3 regions of the Aeribacillus sp. FSL W8-0870 genome follow, and region 3 is predicted to be linked to each of the others. Evidence: riboswitches for the same ligand, from Rfam matches in the RefSeq annotation. Region 3 holds a riboswitch; each other region holds the start of a gene.
What was found. Region 3 has a riboswitch for S-adenosylmethionine ahead of NSU02_RS06145 (methionine biosynthesis PLP-dependent protein). Riboswitches for the same ligand answer to the same signal wherever they lie in the genome.

Region 1 (8,045 bases), 1.9 Mb from region 3:
TAATTTCCTCGATGCTTTTGTCTTTTTCTACTTTGAGTCTATCCTCCATGCGATCTAAAGCCCAAAATAAATTCACTGCAGTCGGCCGCGATGAAGCCAAATACTGTTTGATTTTTTGAAAATCATCCAAAAGCTGTTCATAAGTCGACGCTTTTGATTGCTTCGTGCCTAAATAAACACCGAATGCAGCAGCAATTCCGATCGCAGGCGCTCCTCTAACCTTCAGATGGTAAATGGCCTCCCATATTTCTTCTGGAGTAGAAAGATGCAGAAATACTTTCTCATTCGGCAATAACGTTTGGTCGAGTATGATCACCGTATTGTTTTCATCATCCAGTTGTACGGATTGAATGGCTTTTACTGCTGTCATAAAACTTTTCCCCTTCAATAAATTTGCGGACACTTTGTAATAAAACATTCACAAAGTCGTCGCCTGTACGAATGTTTGCACGTTCAAGAATAAAGGTTTTACCAGCTGTTAAACAAATTTTTTCAGCCAAAGCTCGGGATTCTTTATTTTCAATTGACGTGATGTCTTTTACATGGGCGATCCCAATAATTCTTCTGCATAATTCAAGTCCGGCAGCGGCTGAGGCATCCTCAAGGATGGAATTTAAATACCATTCTTTAAAACTAGGTGCACTTGCAGTTCTTTCTTTTATATTCTCATCCCAAGCATGTAAAAATTTTTTTGTAAACAGCTCTATTACGTCTGAGATTGTTTGTTGAATATATTGCAAGTAGTCTTCCTTTGTTTCTTGATCTTCAATTGTAAAGCTTGCATTTACATAGGCGAAAATAAGGTTTGCAATCACATTCCCAATATCGAACCCAGCAGGTCCATAAAAAGCAAACTCAGGATCGATTATTTTTGTTGAATCTTCCTTTATAAAAATGGAACCGGTATGAAGGTCGCCGTGGAGGAGGGACTGTGCTTTTGTCATAAAATCAAACTTCAGTTTAGCTGTTTCCAATGCAAGCTTTGAATCATTCCAAATTTCTTCGCGGATGAATTCTCTCGTTTCTGGAAATACATCATTTTGCTCACAGTCGTAAAAAGGTTCTGTATACACGAGATCTTCTGTTATTTCACATAATTCTGGGTTTGTAAATTTTTGCACCAATGCTTTCTTCTCTTTATGATCGATAACGGCATCTGAAGTAAGCAATAAGGTGTTGACAAGAAACGTTGTAATATGATCGGCAAACAAAGGAAATTTTTTATGTTTTAAAAGAGCTGTCCTCATAATTTCATGGTCAGATAGATCATCCATCACACAACAATTCATAATCGGATCATACGAATAAACCTTAGGTACAAATCCAGGCGCTAATTCCCCTTGCAGCTTCAATGCTTCGCTTTCAATCCGATTGCGATCTGGCGAAACTTTAAAGGCGTCTGAAATACGTGCAACCGGACCAGCTTGTTTAATAATGACAGACTGGCCGCTATTTTGATCAACGACACGAAATACATAATTTAAGTTGCCATCGCCAATCTCTCGGCATTCCAATTCTGCGTTTTGTTCAAAAATATCGAGTTTTTTCTGTACATATTCGATGACATCTTTCTCAGTCATCGTAAAATATGTTGTAAAATCCTTCAAAAAAATTCCCTCCTCTATCTTTGTTTGTCATAAAGCGAAAAAAGAGTCTTTCATAATATCCATTCACAATATGGGGACGACATTATTACAAGACCACTTCGTCACCTGCTTGTAAAAGCCGATTTCGGCAAATGCTCCAAATGGATTCGGATTTCTAGATCCAAAGCAGCCGCCGCATCCATTAAATAGAGGGGGCTGTCTAATAAGTCGATTTTCCGGCTTATAGACGCCCCTTTAATGTTTTAGAAACGTTGATATATCAATGCTTATGATGTTTCGTTTTCAATGGATTTTGACTTTCTAAGACAGCCCCTTCCCAAAAATATAAATCTGCATCATTTATTCTTGATTTTCCCCATCCCGCCATAATACTTGATAAATTATCTGTGTTTACTTGGTTTTCAAGTGAAACTATATCCTCTTGTAACATAAGACAAGCTTATTTTTGTGGTGCTCTTTTAGCTGCAAGCTTCTTCGCAAAAATGTATAAACCTATTAAAACCGGGTCAACAGCCGCTGTGGTATTTTTCATAGTTTCTTTGCATTCAGGAACATTGTTCACTGAGCTGGATGAATCGTGTATCCGAAGAGCAGCCAGTTATATGAAAAAGATGATGTTAAGCTTGCAGCTGTGAACGTTTAAAGCCGCTTTTTCATCAATTTTTTGAAAACTTAATTTACTTCTTCTTTTTCGTAAACAGGCACCCAGCCTTCTTCTGACACAAAGATGCGGATCGCAACAACTTTTCGGTCATCAGCTAATGTGAAATAGTGGCGTCTGCCCTCTGGAACAGAAATAAGGTCTCCCGGATTAAGATGCACTTCAAAAAATTTTCCGTCCTGTCCTTGAATAACAAAAATTCCATGGCCGCTTACAATAAAGCGCACTTCATCATCTGTATGATGATGTTCACGCTGAAAATTTTTCAGCAGCTCTTCAAGGTTTGGCGTATGATCTGCTAAAGAAATGACATCCCAAGCTTTGTAGCCGCGTCTTGCTGAAATATCTTTAATTTCATTTTCAAAAGATTGTAAAATCGTTTGTTTTTCCTCATCATTTAAAAGATATTTCTCTTTTAAATGCTCTGGTAATTTGGCAATATCCCATTGCTCGTAAATAACACCTTGTTGATTTAAAAATGAAATCACTTCCTCTTGATTGCTGATAACTTCGTTTGTTCCTTGAATTTTAATCGTTGTCATGTAAAATACCTCCTTAAAATGTTTAATTATTTAAAGCTCCTGTACTCGCAAGGAGACCGGCTTTTGCTTGAATAAGAGCAAGCTGATACTGAAATAAAAATTCACAAGCTTCTAAAATTTTCTTTGCTTCAAAGCCATCTTTTCCCCATACAGTAATTCCGTGGTTGCGAATAAGAACTGCCCCTTTATCCTCCTTCACGAAATCGCCCAAAGTGCTTGCTAATGTAGGAATATGGGCATAATTATAAATAATCGGAATCTGTAATTCTGCATCTTCCTCCCAGCGGTCAAACGCTTTTATCAGTTCTTGTCCTTGAAATACAATTTTCCCAGCGTCACCATAAAGTTCAGAAATGACATTATTTGCAACCGTATGTACATGCAGGCTGCAGCCGGCTTTGCTTCTTTTATATATTTCGCAATGCAATAGCGTTTCTGCCGAAGGCCTCAGATGTGTTGCGCCTACAGGATTTCCTTCTCCATCAACAAGCAAAAAATCTTCCTTCGTTTTTTTTCGTTTATCTTTGCCGCTTGCGGTCACAAGAAACTGAAGCGGGGAATCTTGAACTTTTATGGCTAAATTGCCGCTTGTCCCCATAAACCAATCCCTCGCAGCAAGCTCCTCTTTAATCTCCGCAAGCTCATGAACACGAGTTAAAACGACACTCATTTTGCGCCACCTTTTTCTTCTATGAAATTTGTTTTGTTTATTGTCTTCTCTAAAATGTCAATACAGTCGTAAAATGTTTCGAAAGATTGATAAGGAATAGAAAATTCTTGACATTTTTTTGATAAATAATCACGTGCAATAACTGTATCTGCAATCTTCGCGGCTTCTAAATCTGTGACGGAATCCCCGATGATGATGGAATGAGTGTCAGCATTTGCAATTTGCCGAATAATTGTCGGTTTGCAGCACCCACAATTTTGATTGGGACATTTTTCATCACACGTATAAGGCCAATGAATGGTGATCGTTTCTCCGCTAAAATCCGCTTTATTGCAAAACAGTGCGGTAATAGAATCAAAAGGCTGCAACAGCGGTTTAATAAAAAAATCGATTCCGCCGCTGACAATGTATAAAGGAATGTTCATGTTTTTCGCATAATGAACAAAGTCGCGAAATCCTTCCCTTATTTCTGCAGTTTCTAAAATATAGTGAATGATGTCACCCTTTAAAGAAGATGGAAGAAGTGCAAACATCTTGCCGACTCCTTCCTGAATACTAATCGACTGGGAAAGGACGCCATCCTTCAATTGCTCCCACTCTTTTGGAGCGAAACGCTTCATGATGCTAACGATGTTATCTTTTTTTGTCACCGTTCCATCAAAATCACAAAATATTACTGGCTTCAATTGGACGGTGCCTCCTTCCATCCCCAGAGCCGAATTGCTTCTTGTAATTCTATGTCTTCAGCTGCTTCATTAAGGGGAACACCCCGGGAAACAGCGTCAACTGCTTGACGGAAAGCTTTTCCTCCACCTTTAGCACCTTGCGGGTGACCGTGAACACCGCCTCCTGCATTAATGACACAATCTTTTCCAAAATCATGAATTAAAATGGGAACAAGACCCGGGTGAATGCCAGCAGATGGAACAGGAAAAACTGGTTTTAAAACTGATTTCTTCACCAATTCTTCTTTCACGTTTAAAACTTTGTCACGCTCCAATGCAACGCTGCCATATGGTGAAGGGAACAACGAAAAATCTGCTCCAGCAATTCTTATCAATTTTCCAAGCAATAAGGAATGAGAGAGCCCATATTTTTCGGATGAAGTAAACGATCCGCTAAACGCCGGATGAGCCATAATCGGGAGGGCGATTTCATCATCTTCCCTTAATGCTTGCAGCACATCGAGGCCATATGTAAAAACATTAAATAGCAAAATATCGGCACCTAATTCTTTTGCTTTTCTTGCCTTATCTTTCAATTCAAATGTTTTTCCCGTCAAATTGACCGCATACAAAGTTCGGTGTCCTTTTTCTTGATACACGTTATCAAGAACTTTTTTGCCTTCCTTTATTCTTGTTTCAAATGATGTGAGCGAATTTTCAAAAAGTATTTCATCATCCTTTACTAAGTCGACGCCCCCGAGAGCCTGCTCCCGCAATTGGGCAAGAAGGTAATCTATATCACGTCCAATTACACCTTTAAAGATGCTCATCACTAACGGTCTGTCGTAAACGCCAAGTTTTTCTCGTATCCCCTGAATTCCAAATCGAGGACCTGGAAAATACCGAAAGATCTCATCGTCAAACTGCAAATCTAGTAATTTTATTTCTCCATCTAGTGATAATTTTCCAAAAGTTGTCGTTAAGATGGCAGGAATGTCTTTAGAAAAGTTTTCTCCCGGAAAGCGAATGTGAAGCTGTGCAATCGTTTTGCCGGAGGATGGATCCTCGCCTGTTTCTTTTATTTCAACCACTTGTCCTTTATGCTTTTTTAACTGCTCTTGCACTAAAAGAGGAAGATCAGTCCACGAACCTACCGTTAATCCAAGAGCAATGCCTTCTGCTTTTTTTTCTAAATCTTCTCGTTTCGCAATGATTTGGTATACTGCTGTTACGTGACCCATTTTTTCAATCCTCTTCATTCAGATTTTTTTATATAAATAAAACCTCTTCAATAAGAAGAGGTTTTTTGTCAAAACAACTTCTTATCTTTCAACATCTCTGTTGGGAGAATTAGCACCGTGCTCATCATATGAGTCGGTTGCCGGGCTTCATTGGGCTCATCCCTCCACCTGCTCTTGATAAGAGTTTTATTATTAACTTTATAATTCTTATTTGGTTACTTGGATTATGCCACTATCCTTCCCCTCTGTCAACACTTTTTTACATCATATTCGATTCAAATTCGCTTACATTTTTCTGATGGCATGCTACAATTATTTAATGGTGCAGTTTACAATTTGAGGTATTTACCGGAACTTGAGGTTGAGCCAAAACAGGAAAGCCTAAAAAAAGAGGACGAAAAAAGAAGGTACAACATCTTTTTAACGTCTTCCGATCGCATCATGCTAGATTACTAGACTTAGAAAAACTGGTTGAATTACGCAATTATAACGTTACTGGTTATCGTGAGACAATTTGTTTCTTGTACCGTTATTGGTTATGTTGCTTTTTGAATGATCCAGAAGAAGCCTTAAAACAAACGCTAACGTTTAATTTACAGTTTAATGAGCCTTTAAGAAGATCCACCAGAAGCGCTGAAAAGGCCTATTATGCACGGAATAACGAAGAAGCAAACCGAATAGCCAGAGAAAAAGGGTATCCTGGCGCTGGATATAATATCAGCAATAAAAAATTAATTGAATGGTTAGATATAACAGAGGACGAACAACGCCATTTAAGCACGATTATAGATGCGAATGAAAAGCGGAGAAGGAAACAAAAACGCCGGGAAATGGGCGTAAAAAGCCGTGAGGAGTATTTAAAAGAACAGCGCAATAAAACGGATAAGAACTTAGAAAAACTTAGACAAGCAATTGAGTTGAATCCTGATTTCTCGAATTACAAATTAGCTAAATTGCTAGGAATAAGTGAATCGTATGTAAGGAAAGGATGTTATATGTTATTTACTGGAACGGATGATTTAATTAAAAACGAGGATCGATCAATTAAAGAACATGATGTTTTATATTCTAGAATTAAACCTGAAAATTAAACATTTGATAGGAGGAACCTATTTTTATGATTAATTTTTGGAATAAAGTTACTAAATACAAAGAAGCACGTTATGCTGCAGGAATGAATTTTGATCTTGAAGAGATAGAACCCTTTTTAAACCATTTATCAAACTCAATTTTAGATTCAGGCTTGACTCAAGAAGAAATCAACATGATTCTATCTGAAATATCTGAAATAGATAAAATGAATGAAGACAATGAGATCAAAGAGTTTGGAACTTTCGATGTTATCTATAAAGGAAAGCCATCAAAAATAAGGGTTCAAGCTGAAATCCACATTGAAGATGGGGATAAAGAGTTAGTGCTATATATGTATAGTACTAAAAAATTGGTAGACGTTATAGAAAAGGAAATGCTAAAGGTGGAAGAGCAAAGGGAATTTTAAAGGTGGAAACAATTAAATTTGTTACTGTAGTTGAGCAATTTTCATTACAATAATTACCATGTAAAAAGAGACAAACGGAGTACCCCTTATGCCACATGAAGCTGTTTTTTAACGACATCAATGGGAATATCTTGTTTCGCTGCATCGTAAATAAACTCCACGAGGCTATGTCCTTTCTTCTTTCGAAGGAAGTCAAGCCCGGTAGAGAAATCGCTGTTGGATTCGACCATACTGTACACATAAGCGAGTTGCACCAAGATCCAATACCGTTTCACCGCCCGACGTTGACGAACGCGGTACCCATCGAGCTTCAGCTGGTCTTTCGCTTGTCGAAAAAAGCATTCGATCGACCAACGCTGGGCATAGTAGCGCAAGATCTCTTCATCGCTTAGCTCCCGGTCGGTGCTCAAGACGCAGTGAAGATGTTCAGGTGTCATCGGCTGATCGGCTTTCCAAGCCAACAACACAACGGCATCATCGAGACCTTTCAGCGCTCCCTCGTAGCGATACACGCGATAACGCTCTTCTCCCACCGTGACGAGATGGGTGTCGTTCGGTTCGATATAGCGGGCAAACTGTTTGGCTTGGATGGCGATGCCTTTTGGATAAAGAACCCGATTCGTCTTGAGCATCGCAATGACGTGGAATCCTTTTTTCAGGCAGGCTTCCACGAGTGTTTTCGATGGGTACCAAGAATCCATCAGCACATAAACAGAACCGTGCACATCCAAAGAAGAAAGCATCTCGATGGCCCATTGACCCTTGCTTTTCCCATCCGCCTTGTCGTAGAGGCGAAACGCAAAGGGAAAGGCTTGCGTCATCGTATGAACCATGAGCCAGACGAGAGAGTGTCCCCAAATCGACTTTTTGTCCGCGTGAGAATAATGCCAATTACACCCTTCAATAGCGTGTTTCGCCTGTGACGAAGGCTTCGTTTTTCGGCAGATCGTATCATCGATCGAAACAAAAATGGGGTGATTCTTTCGCTTGGCCGTTCGTTCCACATGACGAAGCATCCACTGCTGGAGTTTGCGAAGCAAGATTTCTTCATCCCAAGGGCTTTTCGTGAAAAAATGGCTCAGTGTCGTTCGATGGTTGGGATGAAAGCTCTCATGATGCAGATCGGTCAAGGTTCCCACAAATCCTTTCGTTGTCAGCGCA
Region 2 (8,045 bases), 190 kb from region 3:
GGCAGATGCATTGATAATGGGCCAATGGTATCTTTTTGGGGAACGCTTTAAATGCGAGAAGTATTATTTACATAAGTATCAGACATTTAAAGAATTAGCTCTTGCGATGGATGAGTACAACCGCTTTTATCATTATGAAAGGTATCAAAAAAGATTAAGCGGCTTTAGCCCCATGGAATATAGAGCTAAAGCCGCTTAGGTATATTTTTATTATTTCTACAGTCTACTTGACAGGGGACAGTTCAAAGCCGATAGCCGAAAGTAAGTAATTTTTTTATATGATTGGACCGCCAAGTTCTTCAATTTCCTTCGGAACGTTCGAGAATTTTTTGAAGTTCTCTTTGAATGCTTTTGCTAATTCATACGCTTTTTGTTCATAAGCGTTTTTATCACTCCATGTTTTAATAGGCTGTAAAACTTCATCAGGCACTCCTGGAACATGAGCAGGAATCGCCAGCCCGAAAATAGGGTCTTTTACAGTTTCCACCTCATCGAGTTCGCCTTCCAATGCTGCCTGAACCATGGCTCTTGTATAAGCAAGTTTAATTCGTTTTCCTACTCCGTATTCTCCGCCGGTCCACCCTGTATTGACTAAAAATACTTTCACATCATGTTCTTCGATTTTTCTTCCGAGCATTTCAGAGTATCTTGTAGCTGGAAGCGGAAGAAATGGTGCGCCAAAGCATGTGGAGAACGTTGTTTTAGGGGAAGTAATACCCCTTTCCGTTCCAGCAAGCTTGCTCGTATAACCGCTTAAGAAATGATACATAGCCTGTTCTTTCGTTAATTTGCTTATTGGCGGTAGAACACCGAACGCATCAGCTGTTAAAAAAATAATAGTGTTAGGGTGACCCGCAATGCTCGGTTTAGCAATATTGTCAATCGCTTCAATTGGATAAGCCGCACGGGTGTTTTCTGTTAATAAGGAGTTGTCATAATCAGGAATTCGTGTCGATTCATCAACCACAACGTTTTCCAAAACGGAACCGAATCGAATCGCGTTATAAATTTGAGGTTCTTTTTCTTCAGACAAACCGATGCATTTTGCATAACAGCCGCCTTCAATATTAAAAATACCAGATGAAGACCAGCCGTGTTCATCATCACCAATTAATCGGCGTTTTGGATCGGCGGAAAGTGTTGTTTTGCCTGTTCCCGATAAACCGAAAAAGAGCGCGACATCGCCTTCTTGACCGACATTGGCGGAGCAGTGCATTGAAAATATATCTCTTTCTGGAAGCAGGAAGTTCATGACGGAAAAGATAGACTTTTTCATCTCGCCTGCATATTCAGTTCCGCCGATCAGGATTATTCTCTTTTCAAAAGAAATAATGATAAATGCTTCTGAGTTCGTTCCATCCACAGCTGGATCTGCTTTAAAGGAAGGAGCGGAAACAATCGTAAACGGATTTTTATGCTCCTTTAAATCGTCTTGGCTTTTCGGACGGATAAACAGTTGGCGAGCAAATAAATTTTGCCACGCCAATTCATTGACCACTTGAATTGGAAGACGATATTTTTTGTCAGCTCCGGCAAATCCGTTAAAAACATAAATTTCATCTCTATTTTTTAAATATTGTATGACTTTTAAGTACAGTTTTTCAAAAACTTCTGATGAAATTGGCTTGTTGACGGGTCCCCAATCAATTAAATGCTTGACAGAATCTTCTTCAACGATGAATTTATCTTCTGGTGACCGGCCGGTATATTTGCCTGTTGTAACCGAAACTGCACCTGTATTTGTTAAAAAACCTTCTTTCCTAGCTAAAACTTTTTCTACAAGTCGTGCGACTGGTAAATTATGATATGCATTTGGTCCGCTGATCAACGAAGCTAATTCATTTGATACATCTACAATATTCATATACATACCATCCTTTTTTTGCATATTTGAAATGGTTTTATAGAAATAGTATAACACATTCGCAAAAATAATCCATCCTATTTATCGATTTCTGAAAATAATGTTTTTACTATATATTTTGCCTTCATTTTTGGGCATCATACGAATCATGATTGATCAGCTGATACTGAAATAATGGATATCAGATGATTTGGAAAATTACAGAGAAGCTTTATTTATTGTTGACAAGTACTTTTTTGCTCCTGTATGATATACATTTGAACGGATACTCTTATCCCGAGTTGGCGGAGGGACAGGCCCTATGAAGCCCAGCAACCGGCTCGTTGAAAGAAGACAGTAGAATATGGCTTTCAAAATCCCGGTATTCTATGGACATACAACATGATGCGAAAGAATTCCATATTCATAGACGAGCAATGGTGCTAACCTGATGCAAGGTTATATCCTTGAACGATAAGAGTGAAAGGCAATGATGTTTATAACAACCTTTCCTCTGGCAGGGAAGGTTTTTTCTATGTATAAGAGAAATCTCGTTTAGCCAAGTTTTTCTTATCGTACGAAATATTTTGATATGTTTACAATAGTGGCGAGGGAATGAGTTCCGTGTCAATGACAAGGAGTGTAGCACTCCATAAACATCATTTTAAGTTTGAGGAGGAAGCAGTAAATGACAAAAAAGCGCCGTCTGTTTACATCTGAATCCGTAACGGAAGGGCATCCGGACAAAATTTGCGACCAAATTTCAGATGCGATTTTAGATGCCATTTTAGAAAAAGATCCGAACGCACGTGTAGCTTGCGAAACATCTGTCACCACCGGACTTGTATTAGTCAGTGGAGAAATTACGACAAGCACGTATGTGGATATACCAAAAATTGTGCGAGAAACGGTCAAAGAGATCGGCTATACGAGAGCTAAATACGGTTTTGATGCTGAAACTTGTGCTGTTTTAACATCAATTGATGAGCAATCACCCGATATTGCTGCAGGGGTGGATAAAGCTTTAGAAGCGAGAGAAGGACAAATGACTGATGAAGAAATTGAAGCGATTGGCGCTGGAGATCAAGGGTTAATGTTCGGTTTTGCATGCAATGAAACGAAGGAATTAATGCCTCTCCCGATTTCCATTGCCCATAAGCTTTCACGCCGGCTTACAGAAGTTAGAAAAAGCGAAGAAATTCCTTATTTGCGTCCGGACGGAAAGACGCAAGTTACGGTAGAATATGATGAAAATGAACAGCCGGTTAGAATTGACACAATTGTCATATCGACTCAACACCATCCGGAGGCAACTTTAGAACAAATTAAGCAGGATATTAAAGAAAAAGTAATTGATCCGGTTGCTCCAAAAGAACTGATCGATGAAGAAACAAAATATTTCATCAACCCTACCGGACGTTTCGTTATTGGCGGACCACAAGGAGATGCAGGATTAACGGGACGAAAAATCATTGTCGATACTTACGGAGGCTATGCGCGCCATGGCGGAGGAGCTTTCTCAGGAAAAGATCCGACGAAGGTAGACCGATCTGCAGCTTATGCGGCTCGTTACGTAGCGAAAAATATTGTCGCAGCCGGACTTGCAGACAAATGCGAGGTTCAGCTGGCCTATGCAATTGGTGTGGCGAAACCTGTCTCTATTTCTGTTGATACGTTCGGTACTGGCAAAGTAAGCGAAGATGTTTTAGTTGAATTAATTCGCAATAACTTTGATTTGCGCCCAGCTGGCATTATAAAAATGCTTGACTTGCGCCGCCCGATTTACAAACAGACAGCTGCTTACGGTCATTTCGGACGCAACGATCTAGATTTGCCATGGGAACGCACAGATAAAGCGGAAGCTTTGCGCGAACAAGCTCATCAATATTTGTAAAATAAAAAAGGTGTCCAATGCGATGCATGCATTAGACACCTTTTTGCTTTTATGGTCCGAATGCGACAAAACAGATGGTGCCTGCTGAAGCTCCTAGAACTATTCCCGCCAGCACATCTGAAGGGTAGTGTAGGCCAAGAAAAATTCTTGATAGTGCCACACTGAATGCGAGAGGAAGCAAAATCCATGTTAAGGCTGGAAAAAAGAGCAAAAATGGTGTAGCCACTGAAAATACAGCTGTCGTATGTCCAGAAGGAAATGAATGGTCAGTTAACGGATTTTCTAACATTTTTGTTTCAAATAATGTAAGATAAGGCCGTCTGCGTGGATAAATTCTTTTCACAATGAAAACCGGAATATGACTGAAAAAAAGAGCAGCTGAACTTGCCAAGGCAACAGTTTTTACAGGTTCATTAAAAAATAACATCAGCATTAAACATGTTGCAATTGAAAAAACAGCCCCTCCTAAATGAGTAATATACCGAAAATAAACATTCAGTCCTTTTCGTTCAAAATGCGAATTAATCAGTTTGAACAACTTGCACTCAAATTGGTAAAGCTGATTCAGCAGTCTGCCCATGTTAAAGTTCCTCTTTTCAAAAAGCAAAAATTCTTATAAAAAATTTTCTCTCATATTTATGTAAACTTCAACAAATCTAATAAAAATTTTACAAAATTTTAAAAATACATGAAGCTGCCCGGTAAAGAATGACATTTGAAAGAGAAAGTTTTAAAATGTTTTTATAAGCAATTTATATGTTGTTCATACGAGCAATATTTTTATAATATTGAGCTTTTTCGATATACTCGCGACGGATGCGTTCCATATCTTGAAGATCTTCTTCTGTTAATTCTCTAATCACTTTGGCGGGTCTTCCGAATGCTAAAGTTTTCTCAGGTATCTTTTTGCCTGGCGGGACAAGACTGCCTGCACCGACAAAAGCGCCTTTTCCGATTTCTGCTCCATCCAGAATAATCGAACCCATTCCAATTAGAGCTCCTTTCCGCACAATCGCACTATGGAGCAGAACTTGATGGCCGACGGTTACATCATCTTCAATAATTAACGGTTTATTTGGGCTCTGGTGCAGACAGCATTGGTCTTGAATATTGACCCGATTTCCAATAATAGTTGGGGCGACGTCACCGCGAATAACCGTCTGAAACCAAATGCTTGATTCATCTCCTATTTGAACATCGCCGGTGATTGTGACAAAATCAGCTATATAAGCCGAATCGCTAATTATAGGTTTTTTGTCTTTATATGGATAAATAACCATGGGAACCATCCTTTTCTTTTTTTCATATTATAACAAATTTTCCGCCATGTTCGGAAAGGAGTTAATTATGTGGAAATGGGTAAGTTCTAGTCCTAAAGCTGCGATTGTCATCATTCATGGAGCTTTAGAACATCATGGACGTTACAAATGGCTGATAAAAAAGTGGCAAACAAACGGGTACCATGTTGTTATGGGGGATTTGCCAGGACAAGGAAATTCATCCTCCAGACGGGGACATGTCCAATCGTTTGATGAATATATTGATGAAGTTGACCGTTGGATCAGGGAGGCTCAATCTTTCCAATTGCCGCTTTTTTTGCTGGGGCATAGCATGGGCGGTTTAATAGCCATACGTACGCTGCAGAGAAATAAAATTCCGTTAAACGGGGTCATTTTATCTTCGCCATGTTTAGGAATTTTGCAAAAACCGAGTAAAGCGCTCGATCTTTTGGCAAAAGGATTAAATATTTTCGCGCCTAGGGTACGCTTTGATTCCGGTTTGACAGTTGAGATGGCAACGAGAAATAAGGAAACTCAAGACATAAACAGAAACGACTCCCTTTACGTAAGAAAAGTTTCTGTGCGCTGGTACAGAGAGCTTCTTCATGCTATTGAACTAGCATTTCAGCAGCTTCCGCAGTTTCCAGATGTCCCTCTTTTCGTCATGCAGGGAGGAGAAGACAAAATTGTTGATAAATCAGCAGTTCAAAAATGGTATAGTCAGTTGAATCTCACGAAAAAGAGCTATAAAGAATGGGAAGGACTATATCACGAAATTTTTAATGAACCGGAAAGAGAACTTGTTTTTCAAGATGCGTTGAGATTTACAGAAAGCCATTTAACATAAACACTGGAATTTTACAATGAAGAGGTGAGTTGATCTTTGAGTATACCTGAACACCCTATCAGCCTTATGTCAAGAGTTTATAGGGAAATTCTTCCGACCGTCCATTATTACTTAGATGGGTGGAAAAAAAAGGCTGAGGAAATACCGAATCCTGAATTGAGAAAGCAGGCGCTTGCAAGCATAAATACGAAGGCATTTCATTGCGAAGGAGGAAGCATTTTAGCGCTTTTGTCGAACTCTCATATAGAGGAATGCATAGAGTTTATCGTTGCTTATCAAACGATTAGCGATTACTTGGATAATTTATGCGACAGAAGCACTTCTTTTGATCCGGAAGATTTCCGCATGCTGCACCAATCAATGAAGGATGCGCTGTCGATTCATGCAGAATTAAAAAATTACTACCAATTTCGTGAGGACCAAGATGACGGCGGATATTTAAAAGAGCTTGTCATGACATGCCAAAGAATGCTGAGCCAATTGGAGAACTATCCGGTTATAGCTGGCTATTTGATGGAGCTTTGCGAATATTATTGTGAACTGCAAGTACATAAGCATGTAATAGAAGAGGAAAGAGTGCCAAGGCTAGTACAGTGGTTCGAACAATATAAATCTTCCCTCCCGGATATGCGGTGGTATGAATTTTCTGCCTGCGCTGGATCGACATTGGGCATTTTTTGTTTAGTCGCCTATGCATTTCAGCCCAGCTTTAACGAAGCGATTGCCAAAAAAATTAAAGACGGTTACTTTCCATATGTGCAAGGGCTTCACATTTTATTGGATTACTTTATTGATCAAGAGGAGGATCAATTGGAGGGCGATTTAAATTTTTGCAGTTTTTATGAAAGCACATCAGAAATGATGGAACGATTAGCTCATTTTGTACATGAAGCGGACAAAAATTTAAAAGGTATTCCGAACGAAAATTTTCATAAATTAATTAACCGCGGATTGCTCGGCATTTATTTATCTGATGACAAAGTATTAGTACATAAAGATTTAGGAAAGCTGGCTAAAAAATTAATAAAAAAAGGAGGAACAACCTCCGTTTTCTTTTATGTGAATGCTAGGGCATATCGAACGTTCCGAAAATGGAATTTGATTAAATCTTCTTGATGGATAAAGCTGGCCGGGATATTATTCCCGGCTATTTTGCTTGTGCGCCCGGCATGGGTGTAATCTATAGGGTGAAAGTCCCGAGCTGCGAAGGCAGAAGTAGCAGTTAGCTTAACGCAAGGGTGTCCGTGGTGACGCGGAATCTGAAGGAAGCGAGCGGCAAACTTCCGGTCTGAGGAACACGAACTTCATATGAGGCTAGGTATCACTGGGTGAGTTTGCAAGACAAAACAAAGCCCTTTCTGCCGAAGGTGATACAGAGTAAATGAAGCAGATGGATGGAAGGAAAGATTACACTCTTACCCGGGGAGGTCTGGCTGGCACGCCAAGTAACCTTGGTAACCTATCTAGTGATAGATAGCTGAACAGTCAGAAGTCAGCAGAGGTCATAGTATTAGTTGGTCTAGAACAACTAAGAAGGACCGAACAATTAAGAGAGAATAGCCCTTGGCATTCAGTGAGTCATGATGAACACAGAAAACGTAGTACCTCACTTGAGGGAGGAAGCGGTGAATCCCGTGGGAGATCTCTTGGAGGGTGGAGTGACCACTGGCATAAAGAGAACAGCTATTCACGGAAGTTATAAAGACTTGCGTCAATTATCTTAATTGAACCGCCGTATACGGAACCGTACGTACGGTGGTGTGAGAGGACGGGAGTTAATCGCTCCCTCCTACTCGATTTTCGATTGCTACAATAAACGGAGGGGAATTTTTTTGGTTTAAAAACCGGTATTCAAGTACATGAGCAGTATGTTGATCGATTTGTTCGGCAAATTTAAGAAGCTCATCTCTCTCACGTTTTCCTTCCGGATGGCCGTGATAAACGACCAGCACGATCATTCCACCGGGTCTTAGTATGGATAAAAGCTGCTTTACTGCTTCAATAGTTGATTCTGGTTTTGTCACAATGTTTTTTTGGCCACCGGGCAAATAACCGAGATTAAACATCGCACCGGCGATATGATTGTGATGTTTTTTCGGAATCGTATTGAAAATGTCATCATGGCTGGAATGAAACAAAGTAACACGGTCGATTAAACCGGATTCCTTCAACCGTTTTTTT
Region 3 (8,045 bases):
ATCGATCCGCCGAGCGGGTAATAAGTTCCTCCTGTGCCTCCGGTTAAAATGCTTAACGTCTTGCTTCCTGCCTTTTCCCCGCTTTGATTGGAGCCATCACTTTTGCTGCTTCCTCCTTCGCTGTTATTTCCACACGCAGAAATGATCATTATGAAAAGAAGAGCTGTTAAGAATATAAGTCCGCTTCGCCATTTGATCATTGATACTCCCCCTTTTTAAATTCGTTTGACTTTGGGTGCATTACTATCATATTAAAGAACAAATGAAAAAATGTGGGATAATATGTCAGCTAGATTATCAACATAAATCGAGTAGGAGGGAGCGATTAACTCCCGTCCTCTCACACCACCGTACGTACGGTTCCGTATACGGCGGTTCAATTAAGATAATTGACGCAAGTCTTTATAACTTCCGTGAATAGCTGTTCTCTTTATGCCAGTGGTCACTCCACCCTCCAAGAGATCTCCCACGGGATTCACCGCTTCCTCCCTCAAGTGAGGTACTACGTTTTCTGTGTTCATCATGACTCACTGAATGCCAAGGGCTATTCTCTCTTAATTGTTCGGTCCTTCTTAGTTGTTCTAGACCAACTAATACTATGACCTCTGCTGACTTCTGACGGTTCAGCTACTTATCACTAAGTAGGTTATGAAGCGTACTTCACATATCCGCCAGACCTCCCCGGGTAAGAGTGTAATCTTTCCTTCCATCCATCTGCTTCATTTACTCTGTATCACCTTCGGCAAAAAGGGCTTTGTTTTGTCTTGCAAACTCACCCAGTGATACCTAGCCTCATATGAAGTTCGTGTTCCTCAGACCGGAAGTTTGCCGCTCGCTTCCTTCAGATTCCGCGTCACCACGGACACCCTTGCGTTAAGCTAACTGCTACTTCTGCCTTCGCAGCTCGGGACTTTCACCCTATAGATTACACCCATGCCGGGCGCACAAAAAAGACAGGAATTGTCGGTATTCGACATCTCCCTGTCTTCTATTAAGGTAAGAAAAAATTTATTGATAGGCCAAAACAGTAGAAAGACCAGACTCCAAATCATTTTTTAAGTCTTCAAAATTTTCTAGTCCTACGCTTAATCGAAGAAGACCATCGGTTATCCCTCTTTTGATCCGTTCTTCTTTCGGCATCGCGGCATGGGACATTTTAGCTGGATACGACAAGATCGATTCAACTGCACCAAGGCTGACCGCGAAAACAGGCAGCTGAACATGATCAGCAAGAATCTTGACCGCTTTTTCATCTTCTAGTTCAAACGATAAAACCGCTCCACCGTTGACACTTTGCCGCAAATGAATATCTGACCCTGGGTGATCGTGAAGACCCGGATAGTACACTTTTTTAATGGCAGGGTGCTTTTTCAAAAATTCTGCTAATTGAGAAGCTGTTTTGACGGATTGATCCAGCCGCACATGAAGTGTTTTTAACCCTCTTAATACAAGCCAGCAATCATGCGGGCCGAGAACAGCGCCGAAGGCATTTTGAAGCTTGTAAAGCTCTTCGCCAAGCTTTTCATCCTTCACAACTGCCAGTCCTGCCAAACAGTCGCTATGACCTGCCAAAAATTTTGTTGCACTATGTAAAACAATATCGGCCCCTAAATCGAGAGGCCTTTGCAAAGCCGGAGTCATAAATGTATTATCAACAAATGTTAAACAGCCGTTTTCTTTTGCAAGCTTCACAATTGCTCGAATGTCCGTCACTTTTAACAGCGGATTCGAGGGCGTTTCAATGTAAATCACTTTTGTGTTCGGACGTATATTTGCTTTTACGGCATCAAGGTCCGTCATGTCGACAAACGTATATTCAATGCCAAAGCGCGATAAAACATCGGCAACGATCCGGTATGTTCCGCCGTACACATCTTCTGTGACCAAAACATGATCACCGGAAGAAAGTAAAAGAAAAGCTGTTGATATAGCGGCCATTCCAGAAGCAAACGCAAAGCCTCTCACTCCGCCTTCCAGTTCGGCAATCGCCTCTTCCAACGCTTTTCGTGTTGGATTTCCTGAACGGCTGTAGTCAAATTCAGGAGATTCATCCAATGTTTGCTGATGGAACGTTGACGCTTGCTGAATCGCCACGCTGACAGCACCGGTTGTCGGGTCAACCTTATGTTTATTATGAATCAATTTTGTTTGAAAGCTCCATTGGTCATGCATTTAGTAAATCCCCTTTCGCAGCTGCTTGCAATGCCTGCTTGAGATCTTCCTTCAAATCCTCCACGCTTTCAATCCCTACAGAAAAACGGAGAAGCCGGTTGCATACACCGTTTTGAATTCGGATTTCTTCCGGAATATCCGCATGTGTTTGGGTAGCTGGATACGTTATAAAGCTTTCTACCCCTCCAAGGCTTTCCGCAAAACAGATTAATTTCAGATTCTGCAAAAACGGGTTGACCCATTCTTCTTTTTTCACACGGAAGGAAAGCATTCCGCCTCTGCCAGGATATAATACATCATCAATTTCAGGAAGCTCTTTTAAATATGCCGCCAGCTCCCTTGCATTTTCCTGATGTTTGGCCATTCTCAATGATAAAGTTTTCATTCCTCTAAGCAGCAGCCACGAATCAAAAGGAGATAATACCGCACCAATTGCATTTTGATGCATGGCTAATTTTTCGCAAATTTCTTTCCCTTTTGCACAGACCAGGCCGGCAAGGACATCGTTGTGACCGCCTAAATATTTCGTTGCGCTGTGAATCACGATATGCGCTCCTTCTTCAATCGGACGCTGCAAAACAGGTGTGTAGAACGTATTGTCAACGATCAGCAGCAAATTGTGCTTCCGGACCAATTCCGCCAACGAGGAAATCGATGTTTCCTGCATAAGCGGATTAGTGGGGGTTTCTAGAAAAATCGCTTTAGTATTTTCGTTTATTAATGATTCCGTATATTCGCGAGACGTAAAATCGTCATAGTGGAAGGAAAGACCGTATTTGCGCCACTCTTCTTCAAACAAGCGGTATGTCCCGCCATATAAATCTTTTGAAACGATCAGTTCATCTCCACTTTTAAATAAAGCCATAATCGTCTGAATCGCTGCCATTCCGGAAGAAAATGCAAATCCTTGATCGGCTCCCTCCAATTTGGCTATGGCGTCCTCGACAAGCTCTCTCGTTGGATTTTTTGTCCGAGTGTAATCATAACCTGTTGATTCACCTATTCCTTTATGCCGATAGGCTGTGGACAAATAAATGGGGGCGCTTACTGTTCCTGTAAGAGCTTCACTTCGATTTCCTAATTGGGCCAAAACTGTTTCAATATTCATCTTTGACTTTCCTCCTTTTTTAGTTAGTAAAAATGTGCTGCTTTCATTGCCTGTAGAGGAGGCTTTAAAAATAAAACGCCCTCTTCATAAGAAGAAGGCGTTTATTGTTTGGCTCCTTCTTATCTTCCAAGCATATCTTACGGCAAAATGCTTGCTGGATTTAGCACCTTGGTACAAAGGTTATCATGCCGCCGTCCTTGTACCGGTTGCTGAGACTTCTTCGGGCCAGTTCCCTCCGCCTCTCTCGATAAGAATTCCGATATGAACTTTTGATAGGTATAACTTTACCTCAGTTTTAAAAAAAATTCAAGACGTTTCCTGCCAACAATTCCGATAACTTTGATTTATTTTCAGTAAAACTAAAGAAAAATAAGAACTTTCTTTAAATAATCCGTCGATTCTTGAAATGTTTTTTTGCGAAAGCCAAAAGGGAAATTTTTTTGTATGGATCACCTTTGATCCTCCATCATTTCAATGAAGTGGTTTTATTTTCCCCTGAGGCTTCTCAAATTTTAATAGATTTTAAAATATAAATATTCAATTCGGAAGCTGTCGTATTTGGAGAAAAATTGTGAACGAGGTGATCTTCTTTAGAGGAATTGGAAAATTTTAAGAGTATTTAATAAACAGTGAATGAAACGATTGAATTGGCAAACTAATCGTTTGATAAATTTTTCGCCAACTTCTGTCAAACGAACCCGTACTCCATAAAGCAACTGAACAGAAAACGAAGATGCGATATTTGTTTTGCAGGTGAAGCTGGGAAGCAAAAAAGATGAACATAAACGTGCCGTTGGAAAATTTGCTGAACATTCTTTACTGATGCGCCTTCTCTTTTTTATCAATATTATGGAAAGGAAAGACTGTTTATGATGCTGTATATAATCGACAGCATACGAACCAATAATTTTCATGACGAGCAAATGATGGGGCAAATCAAAATTATGTGAGAAAACGCTTTCTAAAAACTGGAACATCATCAAAACAATGTGTACGGAATTTATTATGATTATGAAAGCGACTACAGAGGAGATTATTTATTAAGCATTGCAATTGAAGAAAATAATGGGGAAGCTTTTAATTGAAATCCCGAGGAACATGAAAATAAAGTTTTTCAAGTAGATAAAACGGACGAACAAGGCATTTTTAAAACTTGGAGTAAGATTTGGAAGCAAGAAGAAACTGGTTTAAGTAGAGCGTGCTTACACATATGATTTTGAAAAATACGGCCCAAATGGAGAAATTGAAATTCATATAGGCGCTGTCTAATAAGTCGATTTTCCGGCTTATAGACGCCCCTTTAATGTTTTAGAAATGTTGATATATCAATGTTTATAATCTTTCGTTTTCAATGGATTTTGACTTTCTGGACAGCTCCAAACAATGTGAAAAAACGGGAGCTTATTCGAGCGATTTGAATAAAAAGCTCTCACAACAACAGAATCCCAATATACAGGCATAGTCATAAACAACTTTTGGGATAAGCCCTGTTTTAACAACTGCTTCATCTTGAATTTACATCAACAAAATAACCCCCCTATCCAGAAGCCGCATAATATCAAAAAGCTTCTGTATAGGGGGTTTATTGCTTAATTCAAAAAGCTTGTATCTACAAGACCTTTAAGATCCGGTTTTTCTTTTAAAAATTTCAAGTCATAAGAAGAGTTAGAAAAGTCTTGAAGAACTTTTTCATCCACTTCGGTTGTATAGCGGACACGTTCCCAAGCGCTGTCGATAATTTCTGGGTCAAGCTCTTGATTTGTTATTTCTTTAATCGATTGAATGGCAATATCGCGTGCTTCCTCTTTGTTTTTATTGATGAAGTCGACTGCTTTTTTGTGGGCTTTGACAATATTTTGAACTAAATCTTTATTTTCTTTAATAAATTTGTTGCTCGTCACTAAAACAGTGTTCGGAAGCGTTGTGCCATAGGCGATATCTTTCGTATCGACAATCACTTTCGCCCCGTCTTTTATTAATAATGAAGCCCAAGGCTCAGGCACAGCGGCTAAATCCACTTTTCCCGATTCAAAGAAAGCTTGATATTGTGCCGGGTTTCCAGTTGTATGCTTTAATGTGCCGCCGATTCTTGATGAAGCAATGTCGTAATCTTGCAAGTACGTTTCAAATTGGACATCGTGAGTGCAGCCGACACCAGGAGTAATGAATGTTTTATTATGAATATCATCTAAGCTTTCGATTCCGCTTTTTTTGCTTGCTACGACGACAGTACCCCCAGATGACGCACCGGCAATAATTTTCACGTCTGCACCATTAGAATAGTTATTCATGACAGGAGCTGGACCGACAAGCCCGGCGTCAATTTCGCCGGTTTTCAACGCTGTCATAAAAGCACCGCCATCCGGAAAAGTTTTATATTCAATCTCTACCTGATCCCCTAGCGCTTCTTCATAGTAGCCCTTTTCCTTCGCAATCATCGCCGGAACATGGTCAATATTTGGGAAATAGCCGATGACTACTTTATTTTTTCCGCTTTTCTCTTTTCCTGATGCCTCATTCCCTCCGCCGGCTCCGCAGGCAGATAAAATCCCAATTAACAACAAGGTGATAAATGATAGCAGCAAACCTTTTCTCTTCATAATCTCAACTTCCTCCTTTATTGTTCAAGCAATCCCCATTTTTTCATCACTTTCTTTTCAATTCTGCTGAAAAAAACTAAATCTACTAAAATTCCAATTAAGGCAATGATAAATATAATGCCCATCACTAACGCCATATCGCCAAAATCTGATGCGAATTTTAACGTATAGCCTAAACCCGGGCCGGTGCTTAACAGCTCGCTACCCATCAGGCCTCTCCACCCAAACGCCCAAGCAAGCCTTGCACCAGTTACTGCATGCGGGATGGCTGCTGGAAAAATCACGTGTGTAAACAGAGAAAATCCGCTGTAATCCATTGTCCTTGCCGCATTTGTATATATTGGAGGAACGCTTTTAATCCCTGTCCGCATATTCAATGTCATCACAAGCGTTCCACCGAGCACGACAATAAAAATGATCGCTTTTTCATTTAAACCGAACCAGATGATGGCTAGAGGCAGCCAAACGATGCTCGGCACGCTTTGCAACGGCAAAATTAAAGAGCCAATGGTATCATCAATTACTTTCGATTTTGCAAAAACGACGCCTAACACTGTTCCAAGAATAAGAGCAATCACAAGCCCGATTGCCAGCCGCTGAAAACTTGCCAGCAAATCATAGACAAGAGTTAGATCAGCAAAACCGTTCCACAATGCCTGAAAAATATCGCTCGGAGCCGGAAAGACGACAGCCTTAATATTTAACAGCTTGACGATTGCTTCCCATATACCCAGTGCGGCTGCATAAAAAATGATTCGTTTAACGACCTGCTGCATAACTTTCTTCCTCTTTCACTACTTTATCAATTTCTGACTTCAACAGCTTTTGAATGCGCTCTTCATATTCAGCAAGCTGCTTTCTAAATTCATCACGTGGTCTCGGAAAAGACACTTCTATTTCATCAATAATTCTCCCAGGCCTTGTACCCATGACGATAATACGGTCCGATAATTTTAATGCCTCTTGGATGCTGTGCGTAACAAAAAGAATTGTTTTTTTCGTATCGATCCAAATTTTTTCCAACACTTCGTGCAGCCGTGATCTCGTCTGCTCATCCAACGCTCCGAACGGCTCATCCATTAAGAGCACCTCAGGATCCATCGCCAAAGCTCTTGCGATCGATACGCGCTGCTGCATGCCGCCGGAAAGCTCGTGCGGAGAATGCTTGGCATATTGGCTTAATTGAACCATGGCCAAATATTCGTGCGCCTTTTTTTTCGCTTCTTCCTTCGGCATTTTTTTCTTCAGCGGAAACATGACATTTTCCTCAACTGTCAGCCATGGAAAAAGGGCTGCCTGTTGGAACACTACTCCCCGGTCGCTTCCAGGTCCCTTTACTTCCTTCCCGTTTACCAGCACTTTTCCCGATGTGGGGGCTGTTAACCCGGCAACAATCGATAATAACGTCGACTTGCCGCAGCCGGAAGGGCCAAGAATGGAAACAAATTCTCCTTTCTGCACAGTCAAATCAATTTGGTCAAGAACCGTTTGGGAGACGCCATGATGTTGAAATGTTTTTGAAATATGCGCAATTTGGACAGACAAAGTAATTCCCCCAGTATATGATCATTCTTACCTATCTTATCGGATTAGTCGTTATCATTATATAAGCATTTTTTATTTTGTCAACCTTTTTATTTGTTGGAGACTTTTCAAAAGAGTGATAAAATAATGAGAAGTCCAGCCTAACTGGTAATTAGTCAATTTTGGAGGAATTGGTATGGCCCAAAAAGTCGCACCTATAAAAGAAGAAACGTTTTTTAGCGAAGAGCTGGGGGAAGAAGTTTCTTTGCTCATGTATTTGCCGACTTCCTTTTCTCCATTATCTCATCATCATCTTCTCATTGCTCAAGATGGCGGAGACTATTTTAAACTGGGAAGGATCGCGCGTTTTGTTGAGGAGTTAACGGAGGAGCAAACGATTGAAGATTTGATTGTCGTTGGCATTCCTTATAAAGACATTCAAGATCGAAGAAGAAAATATCATCCCGATGGAAGCCAGTTCAACAGTTATATCCGTTTTTTAGCTCATGAATTAATTCCATTTTTAGAAGAACGTTTTCCGCTTTTGCCAATAGGAAGAGGCCGCGCGCTTATCGGCGATTCTCTAGCTGCAACCGTTTCGCTTATGGCAGCGCTTCATTATCCGCATACATTTGGAAAAG

Region 1: another riboswitch for S-adenosylmethionine. It lies ahead of NSU02_RS16895 (2,3-diketo-5-methylthiopentyl-1-phosphate enolase); the one in region 3 lies ahead of NSU02_RS06145 (methionine biosynthesis PLP-dependent protein).
Region 2: another riboswitch for S-adenosylmethionine. It lies ahead of metK (methionine adenosyltransferase); the one in region 3 lies ahead of NSU02_RS06145 (methionine biosynthesis PLP-dependent protein).

What each region holds. Positions count from the first base shown of each region.
Region 1 is NZ_CP150165.1:3,472,215-3,480,259, forward strand. Features, by position in the region: gene mtnA (S-methyl-5-thioribose-1-phosphate isomerase) at 1-370, opposite strand, end outside; gene mtnK (S-methyl-5-thioribose kinase) at 330-1,607, opposite strand; gene NSU02_RS16880 (cupin domain-containing protein) at 2,280-2,810, opposite strand; gene NSU02_RS16885 (methylthioribulose 1-phosphate dehydratase) at 2,833-3,480, opposite strand; gene NSU02_RS16890 (2-hydroxy-3-keto-5-methylthiopentenyl-1-phosphate phosphatase) at 3,477-4,187, opposite strand; gene NSU02_RS16895 (2,3-diketo-5-methylthiopentyl-1-phosphate enolase) at 4,163-5,386, opposite strand; SAM riboswitch class I at 5,465-5,570, opposite strand; gene NSU02_RS16900 (hypothetical protein) at 5,935-6,477, shown strand; gene NSU02_RS16905 (hypothetical protein) at 6,504-6,884, shown strand; gene NSU02_RS16910 (IS701 family transposase) at 6,971-8,045, opposite strand, start outside.
Region 2 is NZ_CP150165.1:1,067,216-1,075,260, forward strand. Features, by position in the region: partial or broken gene NSU02_RS05260 (IS3 family transposase) at 1-199, shown strand, start outside; gene pckA (phosphoenolpyruvate carboxykinase (ATP)) at 275-1,864, opposite strand; SAM riboswitch class I at 2,133-2,324, shown strand; gene metK (methionine adenosyltransferase) at 2,532-3,737, shown strand; gene NSU02_RS05275 (phosphatase PAP2 family protein) at 3,787-4,317, opposite strand; gene NSU02_RS05280 (gamma carbonic anhydrase family protein) at 4,490-5,017, opposite strand; gene NSU02_RS05285 (alpha/beta hydrolase) at 5,085-5,864, shown strand; gene NSU02_RS05290 (tetraprenyl-beta-curcumene synthase family protein) at 5,901-6,980, shown strand; gene NSU02_RS05295 (class I SAM-dependent methyltransferase) at 7,640-8,045, opposite strand, start outside.
Region 3 is NZ_CP150165.1:1,255,088-1,263,132, reverse strand. Features, by position in the region: gene NSU02_RS06155 (TAXI family TRAP transporter solute-binding subunit) at 1-200, opposite strand, end outside; gene metC (cystathionine beta-lyase) at 1,009-2,172, opposite strand; gene NSU02_RS06145 (methionine biosynthesis PLP-dependent protein) at 2,165-3,280, opposite strand; SAM riboswitch class I at 3,397-3,534, opposite strand; gene NSU02_RS06140 (aliphatic sulfonate ABC transporter substrate-binding protein) at 4,870-5,880, opposite strand; gene NSU02_RS06135 (ABC transporter permease) at 5,898-6,656, opposite strand; gene NSU02_RS06130 (ABC transporter ATP-binding protein) at 6,640-7,425, opposite strand; gene NSU02_RS06125 (esterase family protein) at 7,601-8,045, shown strand, end outside.